Regions from separate parts of the Halomonas sp. IOP_14 genome, predicted to be linked through region 2. Evidence: riboswitches for the same ligand, from Rfam matches in the RefSeq annotation. Region 2 holds a riboswitch; each other region holds the start of a gene.
The links. Region 2 has a riboswitch for thiamine pyrophosphate ahead of tenA (thiaminase II). Riboswitches for the same ligand answer to the same signal wherever they lie in the genome.
Positions count from the first base shown of each region.

Region 1: it holds a riboswitch for thiamine pyrophosphate, as region 2 does, so the genes downstream of both, K7H09_RS00360 (sodium:solute symporter family transporter) here and tenA (thiaminase II) in region 2, are expected to answer to the same signal.
Region 3: it holds a riboswitch for thiamine pyrophosphate, as region 2 does, so the genes downstream of both, thiM (hydroxyethylthiazole kinase) here and tenA (thiaminase II) in region 2, are expected to answer to the same signal.

Region 1 covers NZ_JAINWD010000001.1:75,284-82,858, forward strand. The annotation lists gene K7H09_RS00340 (zinc-binding metallopeptidase family protein) at 1-1,037, opposite strand, end outside; gene K7H09_RS00345 (CoA-acylating methylmalonate-semialdehyde dehydrogenase) at 1,313-2,812, shown strand; gene K7H09_RS00350 (hypothetical protein) at 2,901-3,593, opposite strand; gene K7H09_RS00355 (peroxidase-related enzyme) at 3,772-4,353, shown strand; TPP riboswitch at 4,478-4,583, shown strand; gene K7H09_RS00360 (sodium:solute symporter family transporter) at 4,573-5,985, shown strand; gene corA (magnesium/cobalt transporter CorA) at 5,957-6,925, shown strand; gene K7H09_RS00370 (NnrU family protein) at 7,090-7,575, shown strand, end outside.
Region 2 covers NZ_JAINWD010000040.1:38,580-46,154, forward strand. The annotation lists gene K7H09_RS19830 (hypothetical protein) at 1-483, opposite strand, end outside; gene thiC (phosphomethylpyrimidine synthase ThiC) at 724-2,628, opposite strand; gene tenA (thiaminase II) at 2,660-3,343, opposite strand; TPP riboswitch at 3,433-3,595, opposite strand; gene K7H09_RS19845 (NAD(P)-dependent oxidoreductase) at 3,809-4,765, shown strand; gene K7H09_RS19850 (class II aldolase/adducin family protein) at 4,819-5,586, shown strand; gene K7H09_RS19855 (ABC transporter permease) at 5,740-6,570, opposite strand; gene K7H09_RS19860 (ABC transporter permease) at 6,580-7,299, opposite strand; gene K7H09_RS19865 (transporter substrate-binding domain-containing protein) at 7,366-7,575, opposite strand, start outside.
Region 3 covers NZ_JAINWD010000025.1:70,200-77,774, forward strand. The annotation lists gene K7H09_RS16460 (DoxX family protein) at 1-430, opposite strand, end outside; gene K7H09_RS16465 (LysR family transcriptional regulator) at 509-1,429, opposite strand; gene thiE (thiamine phosphate synthase) at 1,426-2,058, opposite strand; gene thiM (hydroxyethylthiazole kinase) at 2,048-2,857, opposite strand; TPP riboswitch at 2,881-2,979, opposite strand; gene K7H09_RS16480 (hypothetical protein) at 3,034-3,378, opposite strand; gene gloA (lactoylglutathione lyase) at 3,623-4,159, shown strand; gene K7H09_RS16490 (DUF6164 family protein) at 4,169-4,537, shown strand; gene K7H09_RS16495 (cupin domain-containing protein) at 4,534-5,199, opposite strand; gene ampC (class C beta-lactamase) at 5,394-6,566, opposite strand; gene K7H09_RS16505 (LysR family transcriptional regulator) at 6,719-7,575, shown strand, end outside.

The DNA of each region.
Region 1 (7,575 bases), on a different contig from region 2:
GCGGCCTGCACGGTTCGATGCAGGTACGCCAGCTTCTCGCGCACCGCTGGGGCAAGCACTCCTGGGGCCAAATCGAGCAGGCCCATATCCCGGTTGAGCTCATTCACTGCCATCCCTACCTGATGAAAGGCAATCAGCATGCTCTCCAGACTGCCGTCGTACTCAACGGGGGTAATACCCATGTGCAGTGCGGTATTCAGCACGGCGACCATATCCAAGTAGTAGGCAAATGTTTCAGCAAAATCTTCCCAGGGGTGCATGGTGGCGTAAGCAGAGATGAAGTGATTAGGCCAGTCGCTGGGCGCCCCCTGCTGGTAGTAGCGCTCTAACGCTTCAGCATAGGTTGGCCGGTGGTGATTGCCAAATACCGCACGGCAATTCTCTTCATCGCGATCCTTAACCAATACATCCCAATAGTAGTGGCCGATTTCATGGCGGAAATGACCAATTAATGTGCGATGGGATTCGTTCATGTCGACCCGCAAGCGCTCGCGTTCAACGTCGTCGGCTTCTTTGATGTTGATGGTGATATGCCCTGCTGCATGGCCGGTATACACCTTCTCTGTCTTGGCGGTGGAACGCCATAAGCCCTGGTCGGGGAGGGCATCAGCCATAAATGAGAAGCTTAACGGCACAGCAATGTCGTCGTCTTTGGTACCGTGGGGAAGTTTAAGTAGGTCCAGAGTATGAAAAAGGCGCCGTTTAGCAGCCTCTAGTGCCGCCCAACGCTCACGGTGGCCTGCAATATTGAGGTCGGGTATTACTTCGTTGTAACGACAGCAGTCGCAGAGCGTGTCCGCTTGGCCGTGCTCCATCACCACCAGCCGATTACATACGTTTTCAACAGCGTAGTTGTGGCACTTCATTAGCGCTGTATCGCAACCCGGGTGGGTACAGCGATAGCCGCCGTTATCCAAGGGCTCAATGGCCACGATATTGCTACAAGCAGGGCACCAGCCTACTTCTGACTGACAGGCAAGGCAGTGGGTGTTTTCGTAGAACAGCGTATTGCCACAGCGGCAGTGAAAGGTCTGCATAGATAATTCCCTGTGTTTAAACACGCGCTTTCGCCGTGGGCGATCCGCAAGCCTGCGGCACACTGATTAGCCGAAGCATAGCCAGCGCGGTGCCACAATGAAAAGGCTAATTGACGTTCTGGCGTAGATTTTGTTTACTCATGAGATACTTGGTTGACGTTAACGTCAACTTGCTGCTATACCCTGTGTACTTGTCTTACCGCGATGCGTTTTAAAAACAGCTTTTTTTAATACTCGCAACCATAACAACCACAACCATAAATAGGAGCAACGCTATGTCCGTTCGCGAAATTCCCATGTATATCGATGGCCAGCCCGTCCAGTCACAGAGCCAGGAGTGGCGCGACGTGGTCAACCCTGCGACGCAAGAAGTAGTGGCTCGAGTGCCGTTCTGTACCGCTGACGAAGTAGAACGCGCTATCAGTAGTGCCAAAGAAGCGTTCAAGGAGTGGCGTAAAGTGCCGCTGGGGAAGCGCATGCGCATTATGCTCAAGCTGCAAGCGCTGATTCGCGACAATACCGCTGAACTCGCGGCACTGATTACTGAAGAGCACGGTAAAACCCTGCCCGATGCGGAAGGCGAAGTGGGTCGTGGTCTGGAAGTGGTAGAGCACGCTTGTTCGATTACTTCGTTGCAGTTGGGTGAATTAGCCGAAAACGCTGCCAACGAGGTAGACGTTTACACCATGCACCAACCGCTGGGGGTGGGGGCTGGGATTACCGCCTTTAACTTCCCGATTATGTTGCCCTGCTTTATGTTCCCGCTGGCGATTGCCACCGGAAATACCTTTGTGCTTAAGCCCTCCGAACAGGATCCCAGCTCCACCATGCGCTTAGTGGAGCTAGCCCATGAAGCGGGTATCCCTGCGGGCGTGCTCAACGTAGTGCACGGTGGCCCGGACGTGGCCAATCAAATTGCCGATCATCAGGATATCAAAGCGCTCTCGTTCATCGGCTCTACCCATGTGGGGTCGCTGCTGTATAACCGTGCAGCAGCGGCGGGCAAGCGCATGCAGGCGATGATGGGCGCCAAGAATCACTGTGTGGTTATGCCCGATGCTAACCGTAGTCAAGCGATCAACAACCTGCTGGGCTCAGCTTTTGGCGCTGCGGGCCAACGCTGCATGGCGAACTCGGTAGTGGTGCTTGTCGGCGAGGCACGCGAGTGGCTAAGCGATATAGTAGATGCGGCGCGAGCAATGAAAGTAGGCCCAGGCACTCAGCTTGATGCGGACTTGGGCCCGCTGGTGTCACCTGCTGCCCGTGATCGTGTACTACGTTTAATCGATGCAGGGGAGAAAGAGGGCGCCAAACTGATGGTTGATGGTCGCAAGGTTCAGGTAGAGGGTTACCCCAACGGTAACTTCGTGGGGCCGACCCTGTTTGCCGATGTAACCGCCGATATGACCATTTATCGCGAAGAGATTTTTGGCCCCGTGCTGTGTGTGGTCAGTGTTGAAACCCTGGATGAGGCGATTGCCTTTATCAATGCCAATCCCAACGGCAACGGTACCTCCATCTTTACTAACTCAGGCTGGGTAGCGCGCCGGTTTGAAACCGATATCGATGTTGGACAAATTGGTATTAACGTGCCAATCCCCGTACCGGTCGCTTACTTTAGTTTCACCGGGTCAAGGGCTTCAAAGCTGGGCGATTTAGGGCCCAATGGTAAGCAGGCGATTGCATTCTGGACACAAACAAAAACCGTAACGGCACGTTGGTTTGAACCCGAGAATGTTTCCAGTGGTATCAATAGCACGATTTCACTGGGTTAAAAAAGTGGCGCTAACTGGCTCCGCTTAAGCGGGGCCAGTTGCTAACGAGGTCGGTTAACCGCTTGGCAGATCAAGCCAGGTGGCTGGCTTAAAAGTTGTCAAACAGCGGAAGGCTCTCTTCAAGCAGCTGTTCAATGGGGCCGAGCTGGCTTTCATGCAATACTAACAGCGACTCCTTACCCATAAAGTGTTCAGCGGGGGGGACGAGCAGAGCAAACTCACCCTCTTCAAGGTGAAACTCATGTATTTCGCGCATTCCCAGCGGAGTTACACACTGCGTGCAGCGGTAGGTGTCATCTTCGCCATAAATCAGCCGATGGTACATTTTAAACAGCGTATATAGTGCCAAACCACCCTCAAAGGCTGGCCAGCGCGCAGGGGTCTCGCGAATATCGTTGGTAAGGTCTTGCCCTTCGGCTTCGGCGTCTGCAATTGCATTGGCAAGCGGGGCGGCAAGAATGGCGCTGTTGTCGGCAGGTAACGGCGTGTTGTGCTTAGAAGCGTGTTCAAAATCTTGTACAGCGCGCTTAAAGTCAGGAACGCCATCAAGAGTATAGTCGACATGCTGGAGGTCTTCGGGCTCACAGCCGCCATTTTCCCAGCCATGAATGACGCGAAGTGTCATTTGACCCCGTGTCATTGGGCGGGCAAGCAGCATATGTAGCATTATACGAATGTGCAGCTGACGCTCATCGGTATCATTTTCAAATGCTCGGTAAGGGTCAGTAAACAGCTCGTTTAGACGACCGGGGGTATGTTCCTTGGCTTCGTTATGGCTCATGACAGTGTCCCTTTGAACGAACTGTTTATTAAGAGTAGCGCATGTTTTTTTGTCACAGAACGAATCTTCAGTATGGCGAGTAGGGCGGCTGAATAAAAGCCTCTTAATTCAGCTTTTTGTTACACAACCGCTAAGCCGTTTTTATGAGATGGCTAAACTTAACAAGAAAGAGGTGAGCATGTCTTCATCATTAAGTCGTTTTAACGTGCCTGAAACATTGGATGACCTGCCTGACGATATTCGCAGTACCATTTTGACCGTTCAGGGTAAAGCGGGTTTTGTGCCCAATGTCTTTCTGATGTTGGCCCATCGCCCTGCTGAATTTCGTGCTTTTTTTGCCTATCACGATGCGTTGATGGAGCGCGAATCAGATACCCTCACCAAAGCCGAAAAAGAGATGATTGTAGTGGCTACCAGCGCACGTAATCGCTGCCTATATTGTGTGGTTGCTCACGGGGCACTGGTGCGCATTTACAGTAAAGACCCGCTACTCGCTGACCAAGTGGCGATCAACCATCGGGTGGCGCCGATTAGCGAGCGCCACCGGGTGATGCTCGATTTCGCCATGCACTGTGCCATCGATGTGGGTGAAATGACTGATGAATGGCTTGCCCGCCTGCTGGAAGTAGGCTTTAGCCAAGAGGATTGCTGGGATATAGGCGCGATCGCGGCGTTTTTTGGCTTGTCGAATCGGTTGGTTACCCTGGCAGGTACGCCACCCAATGAGGAGTTCTACCTGATGGGGCGAGTGCCTCGCTAAGAGGCGACCAGCGCACCTTAACTTTACTAAGCTATGATTTTGATTGAGAATAGTTCTTGAGACAGCGCTTCGAAAAGTACCCAAAAACGTACTTAGAAAAAGCGCTTAGCAAAACACCTACATTCACTGTCGCCAGGGGAGCCCTGCATAAAAGGGCTGAGATGCGGCTACGCAGACCCTGGAACCTGATCCGGTTCGTACCGGCGGAGGAAGTGCGACATGCTTTACCTAACGTTAGCCGTGCTTGGTGCGGCGCTGTGCTGCTTTGCTTACTTAGGCCTCCGGGCTCGCTGGGTGAATGGCCCACTTGATGACTATGTCACCGCCCGTAACTCGCAAACGGCATCTACCCTGGGGCTCTCCTTCCTTGCCTCCGGCATGGGCGCATGGATTCTCTTTGCTCCTCCTGAAATCGGCGCCTTTGTTGGCCCGCTGGCCCTGGCAGGCTATGCATTAGGCTCTGCGCTGCCGTTTATCGTCTTGGGGCTGTATGGGCCGAAGATTCGCCGGGCGCTGCCCGAGGGGCGCAGCATCGCCGAGTTTGCCGAAGCGTGCTATGGCCCTGGTGTAAGGCGCTGGGTAACGCTGGTATCAATCGCCTATATGGCGTGCTTTTTAGCTGCCGAGCTAACCGCTATTGGCGCCATTACCGCGCTGCTTTCCGATGTGCCCCCCGCACTGGTGATTATTGGCGTGGCGCTTACCACGCTCATCTATACTGCGGCAGGTGGTCTACGGGCCAGCCTTGCCACTGACCGTTGGCAGGCGTGGTTGTTACTGGTACTGCTGTGTGTGGTCGGTGGCATGGCCCTATGGCGGCTTCCCACTATTCCCAACGAGGCTGCGCTTCCTGCCATTCCCATCACCAGTGCGCTCAGCGTAGCGTTAACGCTAGTGATCGCGGTTACCGCGGCCAATCTCTTCCATCAAGGCTATTGGCAGCGCGTGTGGGCCGCTCAAGACGATCAAAGCCTGGGGCGCGGGGCATGGTTAGGTGGCGCAATGACGGTAGTCGTCGTCATGGTGATTGGTGGTCTGGGTGTATTGGCCGCGATGAGTGGTGTGCCATTAGGCGAGCCGCCGATGCCATTTTTTGCCCTGTTAAGTGATGCTCCTGTTTGGCTGACGCTACCCGCCTTGGTATTAGCGGTGACCTTGGTGGCCTCCAGCGTTGATACGCTGCAAAATGGTATTGCCTCGTTGGTGGTCGCGCGCAGCGAGCAGCAGGGCGTATCACTGGTGGCTGCCCGCTGGGTGACAGTGGTAGTAATGGTACCGGTGGTATTAATTGCCTTGCAGGGGTTGTCAGTACTGCGTCTGTTTTTGATTGCCGACCTGCTGTGTGCTGCCATTGTGGTACCTGTGCTGTTGGGCCTGTGGCAACGAATGACGCCACTGGCCGCCATTGTAGGTGGCATCGCGGGGCTGCTGGGTGCCATTCTCCCAGGGTGGTTAAGCCAAGGAAGCTTGGTCGCCGGGATGGTGGCCGCCAGTTTTCCGGGCAGTGTCCCTACCTTGGGGCCATTCGTCGGGGCGTTAATCGCCTCAACGCTGGTGAGTGTGCTGTTAGCCTACTTAACGCTAGCTATTCGCAAGGACATCCATGATTCGAACTCTTCTGACTACCCCTGAAGGTGAGACCCACGAGGGGGATGAAAGCCTGTTGGCTGTCTGGCAGGCGACGCCTGGCAGCCATATCTGGATCGATATGCAGGGCGAGTCCCAACAAAGCGAGCGGGCGATTTTAGAGGCGTTTGAGTTTCACCCCATGGCGATTCAAGATGCCCACAAAGAGCGCCATCCGCCAAAAATTGAAGAGTTTGATAATCACACCTTGATTATTTATCGTGGCATCTCCTCCTTTGATGCCGAACTAAACTATCTGCCTCAACAGGTCTGTTTCTTTGTGGGGGAGCGATTTCTGGTCACCCTCCATCCCGGCCAAGCGCTCTCCATAGAACGGCTATTCAACGAGCACGGTAAAGCCTTGCTGGCCCATTCGCCGGAACATGTCGCGCTGCGGGTGATGTATATTTCTGCGGGCTTTTATATCGATAGCCTGCTTGAGTTCGAAACGGCGTTAAGCGATCTGGAAGACGAGCTGCTGGAAAATGGTAATGATGTGCTAATGCGCAAGATCATCACTTACCGTTCCCGGCTGGTTAAAATGCGCCGCATCTTTAGCTACCACCAGGGGATTACCCAAGAACTCACCGCTTATGACTATGAGCATTTACCGCGGGAAGAGAGCGAAACCCTGCACGCCATCAACGATGTAGCGGATCGCTTCGAACGCCTCTACACATTGACCCAAATGTACTACGACATTTGCGGTGACCTAATCGATGGCTATATCTCTATTTCCTCCCACCAGCTAAATATCACCATGCGGGTGCTCACGGTGATTACCGCGATTTTTGTGCCGCTCACGTTTATTGCCGGGATTTACGGTATGAACTTCGAAAATATGCCCGAGCTGCGTTATCAGTATGGCTACTTTTTTGTCTGGGGAGCCATGTTGGGTATTGCGGGTGTCATGATTTGGCTATTTAAGCGCAAGCATTGGTTTTAAGGACAGGTTTTAAGGACGGGGTTTAGTCTCCCCATAGAACGACTCCAGGAAACAAAAAGTTGACCCATGCATAGGTGGTCGGTGGCTGAGTGTGGCATCCTCTCCAGCGACCAAGACTATAAGGCATAAAGCCGTCGACTAGCGTTTTCACTGGGAGTTGTTCCATGACGATTATGATTATCGGGCTGCTGATTTTTTTAGGCAGCCACTCTGTACGTATCTTTGCTGAAAACTGGCGTCAGCAGCAGATTGCGAAACATGGCGAAACCACTTGGAAAGTCGCCTATTCGGCGGTATCCATCGTTGGCCTGGCCATTGCTATATACGGTTTTGGCCAGATGCGCCTTGATCCCATCTATATCTGGTACCCGCCAATGGGAATGCGCCATGCGGTGGCGCTGCTGATGGTGCCGGCCTTTATTATGCTGGTGGCGGCATACATTCCGCATAACGCGATTAAGGCCAAACTTGGCCATCCGATGATGCTGGCGGTGAAAGTCTGGGCTTTTGCTCACCTGCTGGCCAACGGTCGCTTGGGTGATATTATCTTTTTTGCTGCCTTTCTTATCTGGGCTATCCTGGCGTTCAAAGCCGCCAAAAAACGTGGCCGTCTTGCACCGCCCGCGCCCGTCAGCACCCATAAAATGGCC
Region 2 (7,575 bases):
GCGTTGCAGCGTTTCGCGGAAGGCATCTTCATCCTGCAGTTGCATACGTAAAACAGGCAAGACACCCAACCCATAGAGGGCGGCCTGAGGGTTCATTTTCAGGCCCAGCGCATGGACATCGTCCAGCGTTTCAACATCGACTAGCTCTTCACTCATGGCGATCAATACCGTCATCAACGAATGCATCACTTCATCGTCTATCTCGGGCAGTGTCTCGCGTAGCTCATCCAGACTAGACTCAATGCTAGCCTTGGGCTGCATGCGTTGATAACGATCAAAAGCATCTTGTTCAGGCATTGCTTCACGTGTTGCCATGAAGTAGGGAGAGTCAGCCGGAATATATTTCAGCATGGGAGCTGCATTATTTTTCGGCGCTTCCTCCTGTGTGGCTGCTGACGTTGATTCGTTATCATCGCTGCAGCCGGTTAACATGCCTGCGCTGAGCAGAGCCGCGGTTACCGCCAAGGAAAGTTTGGTTTTCATCTGGAATCGGTTCTTTGAATGGTGTTGGTTTTAAATAGAACGCCGTAACAGAGCGCTGCGCAAATGAGAATCATACACGAGCAATGTATAATTAATCTACTTGGACGGTAATTACTTTTAAATACTGTTAGAGCAAATTCAGTGGCTGGCCTGTGGCGATTAGATATTAATGTGACCCTTGAGTTTTGCTAAGACTCAAGGGCCACATATAGTCACAATGCTGTTCAGTAAGTCGCTATTTTAAACTTCCTGATACAGCTCACTGCCTTTGTTGCGGAACTTCTCTGCCTGCTCTTCCATGCCTTTCATCACCGCTTCTTGATCGCCGTTTAGGCCATGTTCGTTGGCGTAATCACGCACCTCCTGGCTGATCTTCATGGAGCAGAACTTTGGTCCGCACATGGAGCAGAAGTGCGCCACCTTGGCGGAGTCTTTGGGCAGGGTTTCGTCGTGGTACTCTCGGGCAGTATCCGGGTCTAGCCCCAGGTTGAACTGGTCTTCCCAGCGGAACTCGAAGCGTGCCTTAGAGAGTGCATTATCCCGCCGCTGCGCTGCCGGGTGGCCCTTGGCGAGATCCGCCGCGTGGGCAGCAATCTTGTAGGTAATGATGCCGGTTTTGACGTCGTCTTTATTGGGCAGGCCCAGGTGCTCTTTGGGGGTGACGTAGCAGAGCATGGCGCAGCCAAACCAGCCGATCATCGCCGCCCCAATGCCCGAGGTAATGTGGTCGTAGCCGGGGGCTATATCGGTTACCAGCGGGCCTAAGGTATAGAAGGGCGCTTCGTCGCAGTATTCCAACTGCTTATCCATGTTCTCTTTCACCAGGTGCATGGGCACGTGGCCGGGGCCTTCGATCATCACCTGCACATCGTGCTTCCAGGCAATATGGGTCAGCTCGCCCAAGGTTTTTAGCTCCGCCATCTGTGCTTCGTCATTGGCATCGGCCACTGAGCCAGGACGCAGGCCATCACCGAGGGAGAACGCCACATCGTACTGCTTGCAGATCTCGCAGATCTCCTCGAAGTGGGTGTACAAGAAGCTCTCCTGGTGATGGTACAAACACCATTTGGCCATGATCGAGCCGCCGCGGCTGACAATGCCGGTGACCCGCTTGGCGGTGAGCGGCACATAGCGCAGCAGTACGCCCGCGTGAATGGTGAAGTAGTCCACGCCCTGTTCGGCCTGCTCGATCAGCGTATCGCGGAAGACTTCCCAGGTGAGGTCTTCGGCCACGCCTTTGACCTTTTCCAGCGCCTGATAGATAGGCACTGTGCCAATCGGCACCGGCGAGTTGCGCAAAATCCACTCGCGGGTTTCGTGGATGTTCTGCCCAGTGGAGAGATCCATAATGGTGTCCGCGCCCCAGCGGATGCCCCAGGTCATCTTATCTACCTCTTCTTCGATAGAAGAAGTCACCGCTGAGTTACCCAGATTACCGTTAATTTTGACCAGGAAATTACGGCCAATAATCATCGGCTCGCTTTCTGGGTGGTTGATGTTATTGGGAATAATCGCCCGCCCTCTGGCGACTTCATCACGCACAAACTCAGGGGTGATTTCTTCCGGCAGGCTGGCGCCAAAGCTCTGGCCTTTGTGCTGATGGCCCAGAATGCGCTCTACTTCAGCGGTACCTAGCGCTTGACGGCGCTGGTTTTCGCGCAAGGCGATAAACTCCATTTCCGGGGTGATAATGCCCTGGCGGGCGTAGTGCAGCTGGGTCACGTTCTTGCCCGGTTTTGCTCGGCGTGGTGTGCGGGTTAGATCAAAGCGCAGCTGGGCAAGCGTCGGGTCGTTGGCGCGGCGGTTGCCGTAATCAGACGTGGGGCCTGATAGAAATTCGGTATCGTCACGCTCTTCAATCCAGGCTCGGCGTAGTTCCGGCAGACCGCGGCGCAGGTCATTGTTAGCATCCGGATCGCTATAGGGGCCTGAAGTGTCGTACACCAGCAGTGGCGGGTTCTCTTCATCAATGCCGGTGGTTTTGGTCGGCGACAGTGAAATTTCCCGGAACGGCACACGGATATCCGGGCGCGAACCTTCGATATATACCTTACGTGAGCCGGGCAGCGGCGCAATGGCGGCGGCATCGACCTGGGCGGTTTCGGCTAAAAAGTGGCTGGTTTTGCTTGTTACGGTCTTAGTCATTACTGTCGTTTCCTTGTGTTGTTTTGCTGAATTAGTGGGTGAGGTCTTGGTCTATCAGCTCTAGGCCCATCTGCCAGAAGTCGATTTCCAGGCGGGTGGCGTCGCGGAAGATCTTGCTCAGTTCGGCAAAGCGGGCGGAGGTAATGTCGGCAAGGCGGATATTCAGCCATTCAAGCTCCGCCTGCATGGCGGCCTGAAACTCCTCGCCTTCGTACATGGCTATCCAGGCGTCGTAAGGGTTTTGCGCGCCGCGCAGGGTGGAAGGCTGGGCGTTTAGCCAGTTGGCGATTTCGCCGTAGCCCACCAGGCAGGGGGCTAGCGCCACGTGCAAATCCAGCAGGTCGCCGCGGTTGCCGGTATCCAATACATAGCGGGTGTAAGCCAGGGTGGCCCTGGCTTCGGGAAGCTCCACCAGTTCTTGCTCGGAAATCCCCCACTCCTGACAAAAGCCCACGTGCAGGCCCAACTCCACATCCACAATGGCTTTCAAGCCTTCGTGGGCCTGGCGCAGATCGGCGAGTGTGGGGCTTTTATAAGCAGCCAGCGCGTAGGCACGGGCGAAGTGAATCAAAAACAGGTAATCCTGCTTTAAATAGTGGCGAAACGACGCCTCAGACAACGTGGCGGTGCCCAATTGGCGCACAAAATCGTGCTCAATATAGGCGCGCCAATCGTCTTGGCAGGCGGTGGTGAGATCAGTAAAGCGGTAGCCCATGATGCCTCCGGTGGTAATGATCCGGAGGGGGGGGCGAAAAAGATCGAGGGAGTGGCGCAGAAGGGCAGCGTGCGATCGTGAGAGAGCAGCCGTGGCCATCGCTTGATCCCTACGCCGGTACCCTCGCTGCGAACTTGTGTAAGTAGCAGCGCATTAGCCGGATCAGGTTCTGCGGGATCAGCGCTCGGCAGCATTAATTGCTACGCCCTGCGCCATCTCAGCCGGATTTCACCGGCACCCCGTCAAGCTGTTCGTTGGTGGAGTGTAGGAGGCGGGTGGGGGAGATGCAAGGGTGTATGACATGGAAAGTTATCGGGAAACAATTTATTAGCATCATTACAGCGATGAGAGTTTAGGTGCTGTAATGGCGTTTCATGGCATCGGTACGTGAATTATTATACAGTTGAGTAACAAGTGGCTGTTTTACAGCCACTGCTATTTCGAATGTGAACCGTAGGAAGTTGCATGACCAACACGAACTCGATTTTAGGCGTCTATCTCAGTGATTCGCTCGACTTTGATGCCATTTATGGTAACGCCTTGCGCGATGAAGCGAGTGATGTCGTCCTGCGCCATCCCCATGAGATCGATAACCCCGAAGATGTGCGTTTTGCGATCTGCTGGTTGCCCAATGACGAGGCTTTCGAGAGCTATCCTAATCTTGAGCTGGCGATGTCTATCGGTGCCGGTGTTGATGCCCTGCTGGCGCATCCTGGCCTGAGCGATGAAGTACATATCGCCCGGGTGCGGGATCCACATCAGGCCGACTTGATGGCGGGTTTTGCCGCGCATGAGGTGCTCCATCGTGAGCGTGAGTTCACCACCCTGGAGCAAAATGCTGCCAAGGCGCATTGGGCGCCATTGACGATGCGCGCGCCAGCATCAAGAAAGGTGGCGGTGCTGGGACACGGCACCATGGGGCGCGCCGTGGTGAAAGCGGTGGCCGCGCTTGGCTTTTCTGTACACGTAGCCTGCCGCAGCGAGCCACAAGCCCCGGTTGAAGGCGTGACCTATCTGACAGGTGACGGGGCTGTCATGGCGGCAGCGGATGGCGCCGATTATCTGATCAATGTGCTGCCACTGACGGCTACCACTGAAAACGTGCTTAACAAGGCGCTGTTCGCGAAGCTCGCCAAAGACGCTTGGTTGGTGCAGATCGGTCGGGGTGAGCACTTGGTCGAGGACGATCTTCTCCTAGCGCTCGAACACGGCCATTTGGGTGGGGCGAGCCTGGATGTGTTCCGTGCAGAGCCGCTGCCTGCGGATCATCCCTTCTGGCAGCATGAGTGCCTACGCATCACGCCACACATTGCTAGTGATTCGTTGCCAGAGGTGGTCGCAGGGCAGGTTGTCGACACCGCCCGCGCCCTTCGCGATGGGCAGCCGCTTGCCATGGGCGTTGATCGGGCGCGCGGTTACTGACGTAAACGCTAACCACGTTGCATGACAATCACTTTGCTGCAAAGGAACACCTGATGAGTCTCAATAAGTCTCAACGCACCACGACGAGCAACGCCGAACAAGAAACCCGCATCGCGCTGGCAGCCTGCTATCGTCTGGCCGCCCACTATCGCATGACGGATCTGATCTACACCCATATTACCGCGCGGGTGCCTGGTGAGAAGGGACGTTTCCTGATCAACCCTTACGGTTGGCGTTGGGAGGAGATTACGGCTTCTTCGCTGGTGAAGATTGACGTTGATGGCCATAAGATTGATAACAGCCCAGAACAAGTGAATCCGGCTGGTTTCACCATCCATTCCGCGATTCATACTGCTAGCCACCATGCGGCCTGGGTGATGCATACTCACACGCGCGCTGGCGTGGCGGTGTCGTCGCTGGAGTCGGGCCTTGAAACACGGCTTAACCAGATTGCGCTGCAGTTTCACGAACGGGTGTCTTACCACGATTATGAAGGCATTGCCCTGAACCTGGCTGAGCGTGAGCGAATAGTGGCAAGCCTTGGCGACAACCCCGCATTGGTGTTGCGTAACCATGGCCTGCTGACGACCGGTGCGTCGGCTGCAGAGATGTTCAACAATATGTTTTATCTTGAGCGTGCCTGTGAGCTACAGGTGGCGGCGCAGTCTACTGGCCAGCCCTTACGGCTGGTGCCAGAAGAGGTGGCGCGCCACGTGGCGCGCCAATACGACCAGACTATTCATGAAGACGGCGATCTTGAACTCGAATGGGCCGCGCACCTGCGCACGCTTGAGGCGCTGGATCCAAGCTATAAAGACTAAATCGGCGCGGTTGCCAGCACGGCAAGCAAGCCAGTATCAGAACTATACGAATATCAATACAAGCAAAAAGGGGCTGCTGGACGGCCCCTTTTCGGTTATACCACGTCCTGAATTAGCGTTGACAAACGTGATGCTCGCACAGGCCAGTGACCGTTAGTGTGGTACGCGGTTTTCCAGCCAGCGCAGCCCAACGATCAAGACGCCGCTCAGGCAGAGGTAGACGGCGACCAGGAAGAGTAACGGTTCGTAAGTCAGGTAAGTGGTCTGGCGTACCTGGGTGATGACGGCATACAAGTCCATCACGGTGATGGTGGCAACCAGCGGTGTGGATTTCAGTTGCAGGATGATCTCGCCCGTCAGCGTTGGTAGAGCACGATGAACAGCACGCGGAAACCATACGCGGCTAAAAACCTTGCGACGCGACATGCCGAAAGCCTTGGCGGCTTCCAGCTCGCCATGCGGTACACCGGCAAAGGCACCGCGCATAACCTCACCCTGATAGGCGGCGAATGAAACCGTGAGGGCAATAAAACCATAGGGCCAGGCCTGGCGCAGGTAGTCCCAGGCCCAGGAGTCACGAATTTCCGGGAACTGGCCGAACAGCGCTCCCAGCCCGAAATAGAACAGCCACAGCTGCAGTAGCAGTGGCGTGCCACGGATGACGGTGCAGAAGCCGGTGGCTAGCCATCGCAGCGGCCACGCTCCTTTGACCTGCGCAAGCCCTAAAGGCAAAGCAATCAGAAAGCCCACCACCACGCTGGATACCAGCATGATCAAAGTCATCTGCAGGCCTTCCCAGAGCTTGGGCAAGTAGCGGGGTAGCCAGCTCCAGTCCATCAGTTGAATCGCGGCCACCAGACCGACGATGAATATCAAAAGCAGGATAATACGGTGAGGCTCAAGTAGGCCCGGCAGTTTGGTTAACGTGGGCGTTCGCGACGGGCGGGTAAGCGACGCCAGAGTTTGAGGGTCAGACACAGGCATTCCTTGAGTTCAGCGTGTAGAGACAAGACCACGCCGTGCGTAGCGTTCGAAGCGGCGCAAGGCCACGTTTGATATCAGCGTTAGCGCCAGATACAGCACGCCCGCGGCCAGAAAGAACATAATGTAATGCTGCGTAGCGCCAGCGGCCTGCCGGGTGACCAGTGTGAGCTCGCTGAAGCCGATGACGGCAAGCAGGGCGGTGTCTTTAGTGGCAATCATCCACAGGTTGGCCATGCCGGGCAGGGCATGTGGTGTCATTGCTGGCAGCGTGACCCGACGCAGCACCTGGGCGGGCGACATGCCAAAGGCGTGGGCCGCCTCGGTCTGCCCGCGGGGGACGGCGAGAATGGCCCCGCGAAAGACTTCGGTCGCATAGCCGCCCTGTACCAAGCCTATTACCAGAATCCCGGCGGTCAGGCCGTCGATATCGACGCTGCCAAACCCCATGGCGGTTGAAGCACGGCTTAAAAGATCGGTGCCAACATAGTAGAACAGCAGCATCAGCACCAATTCGGGCACGGCACGAATGACCACAGTGTAGATTTCAAACAGGTCGCGAACGACCTTGTTGCCGTACAGTTTGCCAGCGGCACCTGCGATGCCGATCAGGATACCCAGCAAATAGCCACCCGCCGCCAGCTGGATCGAGCGCATGAACCCGACGAGCAACACCTTGCCCCAGCCGGGAGGCTCATAGGCCAACAAGCTTAAATCGAAGACAGTCGTCATAGTGGCTTGTCCTTGTGAAATTGGAAAGCAAAGGCCGCCTGGGTGGGCGGCCTTTGCTGGTGGGGATTAGCTGCCGTAGATATCAAAGTCGAAGTAAGGGGCGCTAATTTCTTCATAGGTGCTATCGGCGCGCATCGCGTCGATGGCTGAATTGACCCGTTCGCGAAGTTCGGTATCACTCTGGCGCAGGCCTACTCCCATGCCTTCGCTCATGAGTTCAGGGTCGCTGGCCACCTCGCCGCGGTATTCGCAGCAGGATTGGCCGGTCTCAGAGTT
Region 3 (7,575 bases), on a different contig from region 2:
ATCGGTTGCTTAACACCCAGCGGCCGCTGCCCAGGCCCGCTTGCACGATTAACGCCAGCGTCCAGAACACCGGGAATTCCCAACCGCCGCCGGTATTTGAGAACATCCAGCCGTTGCCAAGATGCACCCAAGCAGCGCCGAGCAGTACCGGCACCAGTGCCAGGCTCACCCAGCGGGTGTAAACACCCAGAATCAGGGCGGCTCCACCGCCCACTTCCGCGGCAATGGTCAAGTAGGCCAGAAACCCTGGTAAACCCAGTGATTCAAAATAGCCGACGGTGCCCGGTAGGGTAAATACAAACACCTTGAGCAAACCGTGGGCAAGAGCCATCACACCCAGTGCGACGCGCAGTAGCGAGATGGCCTGGGGTTGTAAAGAGTGCTGTACAGAGGGCTGTAGAGAGGGGGCAGAGTGAGTATGCGTTGTCATCGTAGTAGCTTCCATCGAGTGGTTGATGACGCTACTTTACAGCCGGATCAGATCGAGATAATCAGCGTATTTTGCACATCACTGTTGCGTTATTGGCGATAATCCAATGTTTTGCTCCCAAATCGGCGGATCACCCCATGCCTCGGTGAGCAGGTCGATGAAGCGCTCCACCTTGGCGGGCAGGTAGCGCCGGGCGGGGTAGAGCGCGTGAACATCGAGCCGTACCGCTGGCTCATTAGTTAAGATGGGCACTAAATGCCCGCTGGCGATACTCTCTGTGACCAGAAAGCTGGGCTGCTGAGCGATGCCCAGGCCAGCTTCCGTGGCGTGGGTGAGTACATCGCCGTTATTGCTTTCCAGTGGGCCATTGACCGTCAATGACTGCGTGGCAATCTTCCAGTCAGCGCTCTGTTGGCCGCTGCGGTAGCGTAGGCAGTGGTGCTTGGCAAGGGCTTGAACGCTGTCGGGTTCACCGTGGTTGGCAAGATATTCAGGCGAGGCGCAAAACAGTAGGCGGCACCGCGTCAGTCGGCGCGCCACCAGGCTGGAGTCGGGCAGGCTGCCGATACGGATCGCTACGTCGTAACCCTCTTCCAGCAGGTCGACACGGCGGTCGTTCAAATCCAGGCGCACTTCCAGCGCCGGGTGAGTGTGCATAAATTGCGCGACGAGTGGCGCTAGGTAGCGGGTGCCAAAACTCATCGGCCCATTAACGCGCAGCCGCCCACGCACATCGCTGGTACCTTGGCCCACCTCGGCGGCGGCCTCATCGAGCGCTTGCAGTATCCCTTGGGCGCGGACTAGATAGCGTTCTCCGGCCTCAGTGAGATGTAGTCGTCGCGTGGTGCGTTGTATCAGTCGCGCGCCCAATGTCTCTTCCAGTGCCATGACCTGGCGGGATACGCGAGTGCGGGAAATATCCAGCGCTTCAGCAGCGCGGGTATAGCTACCCAACTCGGCTACCCGCACAAAAGCGACGATATGCTCTAACTGATTCATGACGCCGAATCGGCTTGGAAAATCTGAAAAGCGCGCGCTGCCTGGTAAGGGTCGGGCTGGCCACAAATGGCTGATATCACCGCTAAACCGTTCGCTCCCGCGCGCTGTACGCTAATCGCATGGCTGGCTTTCAGCCCGCCGATGGCCACGCTGGGCAGTGGGCACGCCTTGACCAGCGCAGCCAAGCCACCAAAGCCGATGGGCTGGGCGTGATCTTGTTTGCTCTCGGTGGCAAACACCGGGCCAATCCCGACATAATCGAGTAGCTCAAACGGAGAGACTTGCAGTTGGGCGATAGTATTGATCGACAGGCCGATAATCGCTTGCTCACCTAGCACCCGGCGCGCTTGCTGAACGGCTGCGTCGCTCTGACCGACATGCAGGCCATCTGCCTGGCTTTCTAGTGCCACCTGCAAACGGTCGTTAATGATCAGCGGGACACCGGTGCCCGCCAGAAGCGCTTTTAACCGTTTGGCTTGGGCAATCATCTGTTCGTCGCTGGCATGCTTGTCACGCAACTGCACGATGGTGACACCGCCTTTTACCGCTGCCTCAACCGTTTGTTCCAAACCATGCTCTTGGCAGAGCGTGGCATCGGTGACCAAGTAGAGCGATAGATCAAGCGGCATGGATTGCCTCCAGTTGGGCATAAGTAGTGAGGTCGTCAGGGGTGAGTTGATACAGCGCATCCAGCAGTGCCACTTGAAAGCTACCAGGCCCGTTGGCGTGGCTGCCCGCACGCTCTCCTGTGACCGCAAAGCAGGCCAGTGCGGCTACCGTTGCACCCAGTGGGGCGTCGCGGTTGGCAGCCACAAATCCCGCCACTAGCGCGCTCAGCCCACAGCCAAGCGTTGTTACGCGGGGCATCAAAGGATGGCCACCGTTAATGCGGTAGTGCTGTGTGCCGTCCGTCACCCAGTCGCTTTCACCGGTCATCGCGACAATACAGCCGTGTTTTTGCGCTAATGCTATTGCAGCGTCCACGGCTTGGTCGGTGGCGGCTGTGGCGTCCACGCCGCGGCCTTGGCTAGCTAAACCGTTAAGGGCAAGAATTTCAGACGCATTGCCACGAACCACGCTGGGTTTAGCGGCCAGCAGCTTCGCGCACAGCGTTTGGCGATAGCGCGTGGCGCCAACGGCGACGGGATCTAATACCCAGGGAATGGCATGCTGATCGGCAGTCGCTGTGGCGGTGAGCATAGCGTCAGCCCAGTGGGCAGAGATCGTACCGATATTAATCGACAGCCCCGCGGAGATAGCCGTGAATTCAGCCACTTCTTCAGGCGCATGCAGCATGGCGGGCGACGCGCCGGTGGCTAACAGCAGGTTGGCAGTGCTGTTCATGGCCACATAGTTGGTCATGCAGTGAACCAGCGGTGTCACTGAGCGCAGCGTCTCAAGGTAATCGCCAAGCGGGCGTAGGGTCATAGCATCCTCCCGGCAGGGAGGTGGTAAGCGTTACCACGACTCCCTACGCCGGTGTTATCCGGTTCAGGTTCAAAGGGTGCTTCTCAGCCCAACCGTAACGGAGGGCGCCCCTGTCGAGGGATTACTATCCTTGCCTGAAGTAGCCCTGTAAAGCCCCGGATGCGGACGATAGCAATCTAACGAAACGAAATACGCGTACCGTAGGTAAGCATTTCATCAGGTGTCATCGCTTTACCCTCGACCCCAATCATCTCGTCACCACACTGGTCGGCGAAGGTTAGCACGCCGTGGGTCAAGCCCAGTTGGCCCAGGGTATCGCGGATTTCGCCCGTGCCCAGAAAAGTACTGACGTGGCCCTTGTTATCGCTCAGCTCAGACACGCCGTTAGCATGGTGAAAACGCACTTTGTAGATTCCATCCATCGACTCGACTTCAACAATCGGCGAAAAACCGTTGTGAAGCGCATTGGAAAGCTGTTTTAGCGTCAGGTGGTCACCCAGCGTCATATCGATCGCACTCATGGAAAACTCCTGTGGACGCCTCAAAGGTGGGGCATCACTCATGTTGCGGGAACTGCTTTTTGTAAAGCTTATGAAGAATAAGTGTAGGGTTTTTGTTTAGTATTGCCAGTGCGCTTATCGGCACCTCGATACGACACTGCCTACGTGCTTGTAAGGGCTGTTATTATGGCCATAAAGCCCCCATGGTAAGCGGTACGTGAAGCTCAATGGATTCAATGATCAACATCAGCGATAGGAGAGCAAAATGAGTTTTCAAGGCGAGCAGCATCCTGGCGTCGTGGCTACGCCGCCCCAAACTCAAGGGTTTCGTTTAAACCACACCATGCTGCGGGTGAAAGACCCTGAGCAGGCATTGGCGTTCTACTCAAAAGTGTTTGGTATGCAGGTGATGCGGCGGCTGGATTTCGAAGAGATGCAGTTCTCGCTCTACTTCCTGGCCAACCTGGAACCCAGCGACAGCGTTCCGGACGATGCGCAAGCGCGTACCGCCTGGACGTTTAGCCAGAAAGGGCTGCTGGAGCTGACCCACAACTGGGGGACTGAAGACCAGGAAGATTTCGCCTATCACGATGGCAATGCCGAACCCCAGGGCTTTGGGCATATCTGCTTCAACGTACCGGATTTGGCAGCGGCCCAGGCGTGGTTCGACGAGCATGACGTCACCTTCGTCAAACGCTCCGATCAGGGCAAGATGAAAGATGTTATCTTCGTTAAAGACCCGGACGGCTACTGGATCGAAGTGATTCAGGCAGACCTGATGGTGGGGAAGAGCGACTCTTGAGGCACGCCAATGGCTGAACTACTGTTCCGGCTGCGCCATGTGACCGACGAAGAGGCCATGGAGGTGCGTGACCTGCTCGCTGCCCATGGCTTTGATACCTATGAAACCCAGGCGGGCTTTTTCCGCCTGGGCGTTGACGCGATTTGGCTGCGCAATCCACATCAGCACGACGCTGCCATCGCGGCGTTAGAGGCCTACCAGGCGGAGCGCCTTGAGCGCGCCCAACGCGAGCACCAGGCGGCGGTTGAGCGGGGTGACGCGGAGACGCTGTGGCGTCGTTTGGCCGCTCACCCGGTGCAGGTCGTGTTAGTACTGCTAGCAGTGGGGCTTATTGCCGCCCTTACGCTGCTGCCGTTCCTGGGTATGTCGCGAAGCTAAGCGGCTGGCAGATGGCCGCGTTTGAGGTACATCATGACGCCATCATCACCGGCGGTAAGTGCCGGAGCAGAACCGCTGGGGTAGCGGCACCAGGTGCCTGCCGTGTAACTCTGTTCGCTATCGCTCAGTGTGCCTTCCAGAATCAAAAACTCCAGCCCGCCCAGCAGCGTGGGGTAGGTAATGGAGGTGCCCGCCGACCAGCGCTCCAGGCTGGTGCGCTCCTGCTTGTAGGTGTGCAGCATTTTATAGGCAATGCGCGGGCGTCGATCAGGCTGCCAGGGCAGCCGATGCGCTGGCACTGCCAACTGTAGCGTGTCGTTGGGGTCAAACTGGTGCAGTTTGACAAATATCAGCGCGCCTTCCTCGCCAATTTGCGGGGTATGGCCGGTGCCAATGGGGTTTCTTAAGTAGCTGCCCGCCGCGTAGCGCCCATGCTCATCGGCGAACACGCCTTCCAATACCAGAATCTCTTCGCCACCGCCGTGGGTATGCCGCTCAAACTTTGTATTGGGGGCGTAGCGCACAAGGCTGGTAGCGCGAGCAACTTCATCACCAATCCGGTCAAACATCATGCGCTCTACCCCCGCGCTGGGGGAATCGACCCACTGATACTCTTCCGGGGTAACACAGGCAAAGTGGCTAAAATCGGCGTTTAGACGCATGGGAAAGGGCTCTTCGCAGTGAAGGTAAGTGACGGGGGAGGGTGCTAGTCTCCTTATCGACAGCAAAAAATGCAACTTTCGGTTGTTTGATCTTCGTTATATCGCCATAAAAAACACCCCAACCATTGGATGAATATCCAACGATTGAGGTGCTGCAGTTCACGAAGGCGGCATCAGGTTGTCTGGCTGCTTGCTTAGGGCGCTTCAGTCAGCGCAGAAAGGATGTGGTGTGCCGCTTCAATGCGCGCCTGGTTGGGGTAGTTGCGGTTAGCCAGCAGCACAATGCCGATTTGCTCGCTGGGTACAAAAGCCACATAGCCACCAAAGCCGTTGGTAGCGCCGGTTTTGTTATAGAGCGCTTCCTGCCTGGGGGCTAGCGGTGGGGTTAAGCGGTTGGCGGGGTTGGGCTGCAAAATCATCTCAAGCGAGTTGCCTACCAGCAACTGATCGAGCGCCACCGGGTAGGCATAGCTTTCCCACCCCAGTCCTTGGGTCATATTGCCGACCTCAAAGTACCCCGTGCGCGTAGCGGCCAAGGCTTGGCTTAGTGGTTCATTAAGCTCAGCACCACTCATATTGGCTTCCACCAGCGTTAGTACGTCTGCGGCAGTCGATTTCAATCCGTAGGCTTGGGCATCCAGCATGCCTGGGTTCACCCGAATGGGTTCATCCTCTTTAGAGTAACCGTAGGCATAGTTCGCCTGCTGCGCTTCAGGCACCTGAAAGTAGCTATGCTCAAGCCCTAACGGGGTAAACAGCGCTTCCTCCATCGCCATCTCGAAGGGCTGACCAAGGCTTTGTGCGGCGAGATAACCGAACAGGCCCAAGCTCGGGTTGGAGTAGAGCCGATGGCTGCCAGGGGCGGATTCAGGCTGCCACTGGCGGTAGTAGTCGATCATCGTCTCTTCGCTTTGGACCGACTCAGGGAACTGCAGCGGCAGCTCGCCCGCGGTGTAGGTGGCCAGTTCCAGCAGCGTGATCTCATCGAAGGCGCTGCCTTCAAGTTCAGGCAGGTAGCGGCTGGCCGGGTCGGAAAGCGAGAGGGCGCCGCTAGCCTGGGCATAGCCAGCGAGTGAAGCCGTGAAAATCTTGCTGACAGAGCCGAGTTCGAATAGCGTCTCATCGGTGACCGGAATCCCCGCTTCTTGATTAGCGAGGCCATAATTAAAGTAGTGCTGCTGGCCGTTAATGCTCAGCGCAATCGCCATGCCTGGAATACGGTGCTCGGCCATCAAAGGCGCGATAGTATCGTTCACCAGGGCCTCAATATCGGCGCTTTCAGGCGTGCCGGAAGCCCATGCAGAGCCGTTGAGTAGAAGCGAACCTGTCATGATAAGGCCGCAGTTTGCTGCTAACATCTTACGCATACCAAAATCCTGTTGTGATTAATACCAAGAGAGGGCGGAGAGTTATTTCCAGACGCAAAGCCTGTGACAGGGGTTAACTTACGGCGCGCTGCGGCAATTCACAAACAGCGATATTTTGCATAAGCCATTAGAAAAATTTGGGGGTCAAGTTGGTGCGTCCCTACTTGCCGTTGAAGGCGCTGCGCGCGTTTGAGGCGTCGGCCAGGCATTTAAGCTTTACTCGCGCGGCAGAAGAGCTTCATGTGACCCAGGCGGCGGTAAGCCACCAGGTTAAGCTGCTCGAAACGCTGTTGAAAGTGCCGCTGTTCAAGCGTTTGCCCAGGGGGCTAATGCTTACCCAGGAGGGCGAACTGCTGCTGCCGGTATTGAAGAGTTCATTCGACCAGATAGCCCACACGCTGGAGCGGGTGGGCGAGAGCAGCTATCGGGAGGTATTAAACGTCGGCGTGGTGGGGACTTTTGCCGTCGGCTGGTTGCTGCCGAGACTGGGAGACTTTCAGCGCCAGTACCCTTACGTCGATTTACGGCTCTCCACCCATAACAACCGCGCGGATATTGCCGGCGAAGGGCTGGATTTTGCGATCCGCTTTGGCACAGGGGCCTGGCATGGCACCGCGGCGCAGCCGCTACTACCGGCGTCACTCTCGGTAATGTGCATACCTGATATCGCCGCGCGGCTTAACACCCCAGCCGATGTGCTGGGGGAAACCTGGCTGCGCTCTTATCGCGCCGATGAATGGACAGAGTGGCTATTGGCGGCAGGGCTACCACGCAGCTTTCCGATGACCAACAGCATTGTGTTTGACTCTTCCATCGCCATGGTGGAAGCAGCCCTACAAGGGGCAGGCGTGGCGCTGGCGCCACCGCTGATGTTTCCCCGCCAACTAAACAGCGGCGCACTGGTACAGCCTTTCGACACCGCTGTCAGTCTGGGCGGTTACTGGCTGACTCGCCTGCAGACACGCCCCGAAACCCACGCCATGGCGTCCTTCCGGGAATGGCTGCTCAC